Regions from separate parts of the Neorhizobium tomejilense genome, predicted to be linked through region 2. Evidence: predicted binding sites of a transcription regulator. Region 2 holds the regulator's gene; the other holds the start of a gene.
What was found. The regulator LexA, encoded in region 2, represses DNA repair genes until DNA is damaged. The targets are predictions, from matches to a motif close to TGTTCNNNNTGTGTTCNG.
Positions count from the first base shown of each region.

Region 1: a site for LexA is predicted at 2,332-2,349, ahead of dnaE (DNA polymerase III subunit alpha). Genes of this name have one in related genera too.

Region 1 is NZ_CAXUSO020000001.1:1,061,401-1,064,817, reverse strand. Features, by position in the region: gene dnaE (DNA polymerase III subunit alpha) at 1-2,076, opposite strand, end outside; gene ACSQ3G_RS05510 (IS110 family RNA-guided transposase) at 2,573-3,417, opposite strand, start outside.
Region 2 is NZ_CAXUSO020000001.1:1,422,042-1,425,458, forward strand. Features, by position in the region: gene ACSQ3G_RS07350 (ComEC/Rec2 family competence protein) at 1-938, shown strand, start outside; gene lexA (transcriptional repressor LexA) at 919-1,638, opposite strand; gene ACSQ3G_RS07360 (VOC family protein) at 1,839-2,711, shown strand; gene kdsA (3-deoxy-8-phosphooctulonate synthase) at 2,716-3,417, shown strand, end outside.

The DNA of each region.
Region 1 (3,417 bases), 360 kb from region 2:
CTCCTTCAGGAGGTGGTCGATCGTCGGATGGATCGATTCGATCTCCTCCTCGCCGTGCTTGCGGGCATTGTAGGTCGGAATGTTTTCCATCGGGCCCGGACGATAAAGCGCCACGAGCGCGATAATGTCCTCGATACAGTCCGGCCGCATGCCGATCAGCGCCTTGCGCATGCCGGCACTTTCCACCTGGAACACGCCGACCGTCTCGCCGCGCGACAGCATCTCGTAGGTCTTGGTGTCGTCGAGCGGAATCTTGGCGAGATCGATCTCGATGCCGCGCTTGCGGCAGAAATCGACGGCGGTCTTCAGAACCGTCAGCGTCTTCAGGCCGAGGAAGTCGAACTTCACCAGACCCGCCTGCTCCACCCATTTCATGTTGAACTGGGTGACCGGCATGTCCGAGCGCGGGTCGCGATACATCGGCACAAGCTTCGACAGCGGACGGTCGCCGATGACGATACCAGCGGCGTGGGTCGAGGCGTGGCGGTAGAGGCCTTCGATCTTCTGGGCAATATCGAGGAGGCGGGCGACGACCGGCTCCTTGTCGGCCTCCTCCTGGAATTTCGGATCCTCCTCGATCGCCTTCGACAGGGGCGTCGGGTTGGCCGGGTTGTTCGGCACCAGCTTGCAGATCTTGTCGACCTGGCCATAGGGCATTTCGAGCACGCGGCCGACGTCGCGAAGCGCGGCACGCGCCTGCAGCGAACCGAAGGTGATGATCTGCGCCACCTGCTCGCGGCCGTATTTCTGCTGCACGTAGCGGATCACCTCTTCGCGGCGATCCTGGCAGAAGTCGATGTCGAAGTCCGGCATCGAGACGCGGTCCGGATTGAGGAAGCGCTCGAACAGCAGCGAGAAGCGCAGCGGATCGACGTCGGTAATGGTGAGCGCATAAGCGACCAGCGAGCCCGCACCCGAACCACGGCCGGGACCGACCGGGATGCCCTGCTGCTTCGCCCATTTGATGAAGTCGGCAACGATCAGGAAGTAGCCCGGAAACTTCATCTTCTCGATGACGCTGAGCTCGAAATCCAGCCGGTCGCGATAATCCTGTTCTGTATAACCGCGCGTCATGCCGAGCGTCGCGATGCGCTCTTCGAGCCCTTCCACGGACTGACGGCGCAGCTCCTCCGCCTCGGCGCGTTCGGCTTCCGCCGGATCGTCGGTGGCGCCGGTGAAGCGCGGCAGGATCGGATTGCGGGTTTTCAGGACGAAAGAACAGCGCCGGGCGATCTCGACGGTATTTTCGAGCGCCTCCGGCAGGTCGGCGAACAGCTTTGCCATCTCGGCGCGGCTCTTCAGATAATGGTCCGGCGTCAGGCGGAACCGAGTGTCGTCCGAGACGATCGCATTATGTGCCACCGCCATCAGCGCGTCATGGGCATCAAACTCGGACTTGGTGGGAAAGAAGGCCTCGTTGGTCGCCACCAGCGGCAGGTCGTGGTCGTAGGCGAGCATGACGATCTTGTGCTCGTGGCGCCGATCGTAGGCGCCGTGGCGCTGCAGTTCGACGTAAAGCCGATCGCCGAATATCTCCTTGAGTTTCAGCAACCTTGCTTCGGCAAGCGTAGCATTGCCTTCCTTCAGAGCCATGTCGACCGGCCCGCTTCCGGCCCCGGTCAGCGCGATCAGCCCCTCGGTGCCGCCGTCCTCCAGCCAGGAGCGGCTGATATGGATGGACTGATGCCCCTCGTCGCCGAGATAGGCGCGGCTGATCAGGTCGACGAGCCGTTCGTAACCGACGGCATTGGCCGCCAGCACGACGATCGCCGGCAGCTTGGCGAGCTGCTGGTGGCTGTTGCGCCGCTCGTCCGACTGGTCTTCCATATCGATCGACAGCTGGCAGCCGATGATCGGCTGCAGGCCGTCGCCGATCGCCTTCTGGGCGAATTCCAGCGCGACGAACAGATTGTTGGTGTCGGTTATCGCGATCGCAGGCTGATTGTCCGCGATCGCCTTCGAGAGGATCTTCTTGAGCGGCAAGGCGCCTTCGAGAAGCGAGTAGGCGGAATGGACGCGCAGGTGAACGAATTGAGGGCTGGTTCCCAGCTCTTCCGATCCCGATTTTATGTCCATTTTGTCTGCCATGTCTGCGCCTTGCCCGTTTGATGAAGCGGGAACCATCTCATGAATCAGGCTATTGTCCGGCGCAGGGCTTTGAGAGTCCAGTTCGGAATTCCCTCCTCAACGCCTTTCGGCCGAGGGACCGGCTGGATGCCCGATCACATGGCCATCATGATCATGGAGAGGCTGGCCACGAAGGTGGCGATGGAAGCGAATGCGGCAATGTCACGAAGCAGGTCAGTCATCGTCGTCTCCCGTGTTCTCTTATGTTTTTAATTTGTTCTCATTTTGTTTGAGAGTCAACAAAAGAACAGACCGGAAACAAACATATCGCGATATCCTCCCTCACCTGGTAAACGAGGCGTTAACGGTGGGATTTTTGGCCGGATCGGCGCATGCGGATACATCCGGACTGGATGACCATCCGTGGAGGTTTTGAATATGCCCGATAGGGCGGCGCCTAGAGGATGGATCCTCGGGTCAAGCCCGAGCAACTGTGTTGTTGGTGTCAAGCTTGGAAGGGTTTTCGGTCCCTCATTGCGGCGTTAAGTGCGACGAGCAACCGTCTTGCTATGGCGATCAGGACAAGCTTTGGAGGTTTGCCGGCATTGCGCATGGCTTGGAATATGCGCTTGAAGGGACCTGACCGACAGGCCGCAAGTGCGGCCATATAGAGCGCGTCGCGGACGCGTTTGCGCCCGCCCCATATGCAGCGTTTGCCGCGCATGGCACCTGAATCGCATGCGATCGGTGCGAGGCCGGCAAGAGCTGCGACGGAACGGCGGTCACGACGACCCAGTTCCGGCATATAGGCTAGAAGCACGCTTGCCGTCTGCAGACCGACGCCCGGCGCCGAACGCAGGATCGCCTGATCTTCAGCCAGAGCCTCGACCTGGGTCACCAGGATGTCGATCCGGACATTGATGGCGGCGATCTGCCGGTCGAGCACTTCCATCATCTGTCGCAGGCTCTCGTCGATGTCCCGGCAATGGGGCTGGGCGAGACGGATGCGCTCGCTCTTGCGCATTGCCACAAGTTGGTCGCGCCGCTCGACAAGGGTTCGAAGAACCTGACGGGCTGCGTCAGGCTTGGCCTCGGGAGCCAGAGACATGGTCGCTCCATAAAGGGCAAGCATGCGTGCGTCGACCCGGTCGGTCTTGGCAAGAAAGCCTGCCGCTCTCGCAAACTGGCGTGCCTTGCGGGGATTGGCGCGATGGAAGGCCAATCCCGCCTGATGCAGCTGTCGGCAAAGTGCCCGGTCATAAGGCCCGGTCGCCTCCAGGACGCCGAAGGCCTGATACTCGGCGACAAAGCCGATGAGTGCCTGATGGCCTTGGCTGTCATTGTCAAACC
Region 2 (3,417 bases):
TCATCTCCTTCGTGGTCATGCCGGCAGGGCTGGCCGGCATGCTGCTGATGCCGTTCGGCCTCGATGCGCCCTTCATGAAGCTCATGGGCCTCGGCCTGGGGTGGGTGATTGCAATTGCCAAACACGTCGCCGCCTGGGGCGGCGATGTCGGCATAGGGCGACAACATCCCTGGTTCCTCGCCGTCTCGACGGCAGGTTTCCTGCTGTTGACGCTCATGAGGACGAGACTGAGACTGATAGGCCTGCCGCTGATGGTGACCGCTCTGCTGCTTTCCTGGCATGAGCGGTCGATGCCCCTGCCGGATATCCTGATCTCGGAAGACGGGACGATGGTCGCATTTGTAGACGGGAAAGGGGTCGCCACCAATCGCGCCCGCCCGCCCGACTTCGTCTACGGCCAATGGAAGAGGGCGCTTCTGCTCGGTGATCCCACCAAGCCTGAAATGTCGCCATCCAGGGACAAGCCGCCCGACGACAGGCCACCCGGCGCGAAAACCAACGAGCGCCGCGAATTGACCCCGCAGCAACTGGAAACGGCAAAGTCGAGGATAAAACAGGCGCCTGCCGGCCGCTTCACCTGCGAGCCGACGGCCTGGTGTGCGGCAAGCACCGGCAAGGGCATCGTTATCGCTGTCGAGGACGGCCGTTATGCGGGTGCCGCCTGCGACGCCGCCAGTCTTGTCATTGCGCCGCGCGCCCGCTTCGACCAATGCCGGTCCGGCGCCCTGATGATCAATGGTGCCATGCTTCGCAAGGCGGGTGCGCTGGAGATTTCCCTCAACGGCGCGACCGACATTCGGCGCTGGCAGATCCGTGCCGCCATGGCGGGCGCAGACCGTCCCTGGAGCAGGCACCGCCACTATGATTGGCGAAGCCAGGGTTTCGATGGGTCATTGCCGGAACCGCTCCGGCAGATGATCAGTGATACCGGCGGATGAGGCCGACGAGCTTGCCCTGGATCTTCACCCGGTCCGGCCCAAAGATGCGGGTCTCGTAGGCTGGGTTGGCGGCTTCGAGGGCGATGGAGGCACCGCGGCGGCGGAAGCGTTTCAGCGTCGCTTCCTCGTCGTCCACCAGCGCCACGACGATATCGCCCGGATTGGCCGTATTGCTGTTGCGGATGATCACGGTATCGCCGTCGAGAATGCCGGCCTCGATCATCGAATCGCCCTTGACCTCGAGCGCATAATGTTCGCCGGAACCGAGCATCTCGGCCGGCACGGCGATGTCATGCGTGTTGTTCTGGATCGCCGAGATCGGCACGCCGGCAGCGATGCGGCCCATGACCGGAACTGTCGTGGCGTTCGGCGAATCGTCGTTGGCGGCGGGTTTCTGAGGCGCCGCGACCGGCTGCGGTTTGCCGAGGCTGCCCTCGATGACGCTCGGCGAAAAACCGCGCCGTGGCTGCATGCTCGGTGAGTAGGCTTCCGGCAGCTTGATGACTTCGAGCGCCCGGGCCCGGTTCGGCAGGCGGCGGATGAAGCCGCGCTCCTCGAGCGCGGTGATCAGGCGGTGGATGCCTGACTTGGACGCGAGGTCGAGAGCATCCTTCATTTCATCGAATGACGGCGGGATGCCGGATTCCTTCATGCGTTCGTGAATGAACAGAAGCAATTCCTGTTGTTTGCGCGTGAGCATCTTTTGGCACCCTCAGAGTCGGAAACAAATCCAGAACGGACACTATATGTTCCATATGTGTTCTGCAAGTCCCTAAATTTCTGTGAAGTATGATGATTTTTTCTTCATAGATGCGTGCCAGATATCTCGAGCCACACCACTTGCGCGGCGCGAGCCCGCTGCCAAAGTAGCTTTGCGATTCCAATTCCGGGGGCCCTCGCGTGAACGCAAGACCAATCGATCATCTCGTGCTGCCGGTGGCGGGACTTACCGCTGCGCGTTCCCGGCTCACGAAGCTTGGTTTTACAGTTGCGCCCGATGCTTTTCATCCTTTCGGCACAGCCAATGCTTGTGTGTTCTTCTCGGATGGCAGCTACCTGGAGCCGCTGGCTCTTGCCAATCGCCGTCATGCAAGCGCGGCCGCCAAACGCGGCAACGTTTTTACCGCACGCGATCTGGCCTTCCGCAAGGCACGCGACAGGCAGGGTTTTTCCGCTCTCGTTGTGGCGACCCGTGACGCGATGGCCGATCACGCGCGTTTCAAGATGCGTGGCGTTTCGGCAGGCGACGTGCTGGAATTCTCCCGCGGGATGACCTTGGCCGACGGTTCCGAAACCCAGGCGAGCTTCCGGCTGGCTTTTGCGGGTGATGACCGGGCGCCCGACTTCCTGATGTTTTCCTGCCAGCGGATCAATCCCCTGCCGGCCGATCGCGGCGAACTGGAGCACCATTCCAATGCGGTCATGGGGCTGAGCAAGATCATTCTGTCGGCATCGGCGCCCTCCGATTTCGCACCCCTGGCCGAGCAGGTGCTGATGACGAAGGCCAAGCCGGAGGCTGTTTCGCTCGAGCTTGCCGCGGCCAATGCCCGCATTCGCATCCTGCAGGATCACGAACTCGAGGCGGAATTCGCCCTGCCGTCGACGCCGGGTGCCGAGGGGCTGCGCGGCCGGGTGATCATCTTCAAGACGGCCGATCTTGCCGTGACAGAGATCACCCTTGCTGCTAATGACGTCGCATTCGTCCGCCGGGAGGGCCGTGTTCTCGTCTCGGCGGCGCCCGGCCAGGGTGTTTTGTTCGGCTTCGAGGAATAGGTTCATGGAAGTTACCGCAAATTCCAGCGTCTCCGTCGGCGAGGGAGACGGCAAGGTGGTTTTCGCGCAGGACGCAAAACTGTCGCTGATCGCCGGCCCATGCCAGATGGAAAGCCGCGACCACGCCTTCATGATGGCAGGCGCGCTCAAGGAACTCTGTGCCAAGCTCGGTATCGGCCTCGTCTACAAGTCTTCCTACGACAAGGCCAACCGCACGTCGATTTCCGGCAAGCGCGGCATCGGGCTCGAAACCGCCATGGAAATCTTTGCCGACCTCAAAAAGGAGTTCGGCTTTCCGGTCCTGACCGACATTCACACGGAAGAGCAATGCGCCGTCGTTGCCGAGACGGTCGACATCCTGCAGATACCGGCTTTCCTCTCCCGCCAGACGGACCTGCTTGTCGCAGCCGCCAAGACCGGCCGCGTCATCAACGTCAAGAAGGGCCAGTTCCTGGCGCCCTGGGACATGAAGAACGTGCTTGCCAAGTTCACCCAGAGCGGCAATCCGAACGTGCTGCTCTGTGAGCGCGGCGCTTCCTTCGGCTACAACACGCTCGTCTCCGACATGCGCTCGCTGCCGATCATGGCGTCGCTCGGCGCTCCGGTCATCTTTGATGCGACGCATTCGGTGCAGCAGCCGGGCGGGCAGGGCGCTTCGACCGGCGGCGACCGCACCATGGTGCCGGTGCTGGCGCGCGCAGCCGTC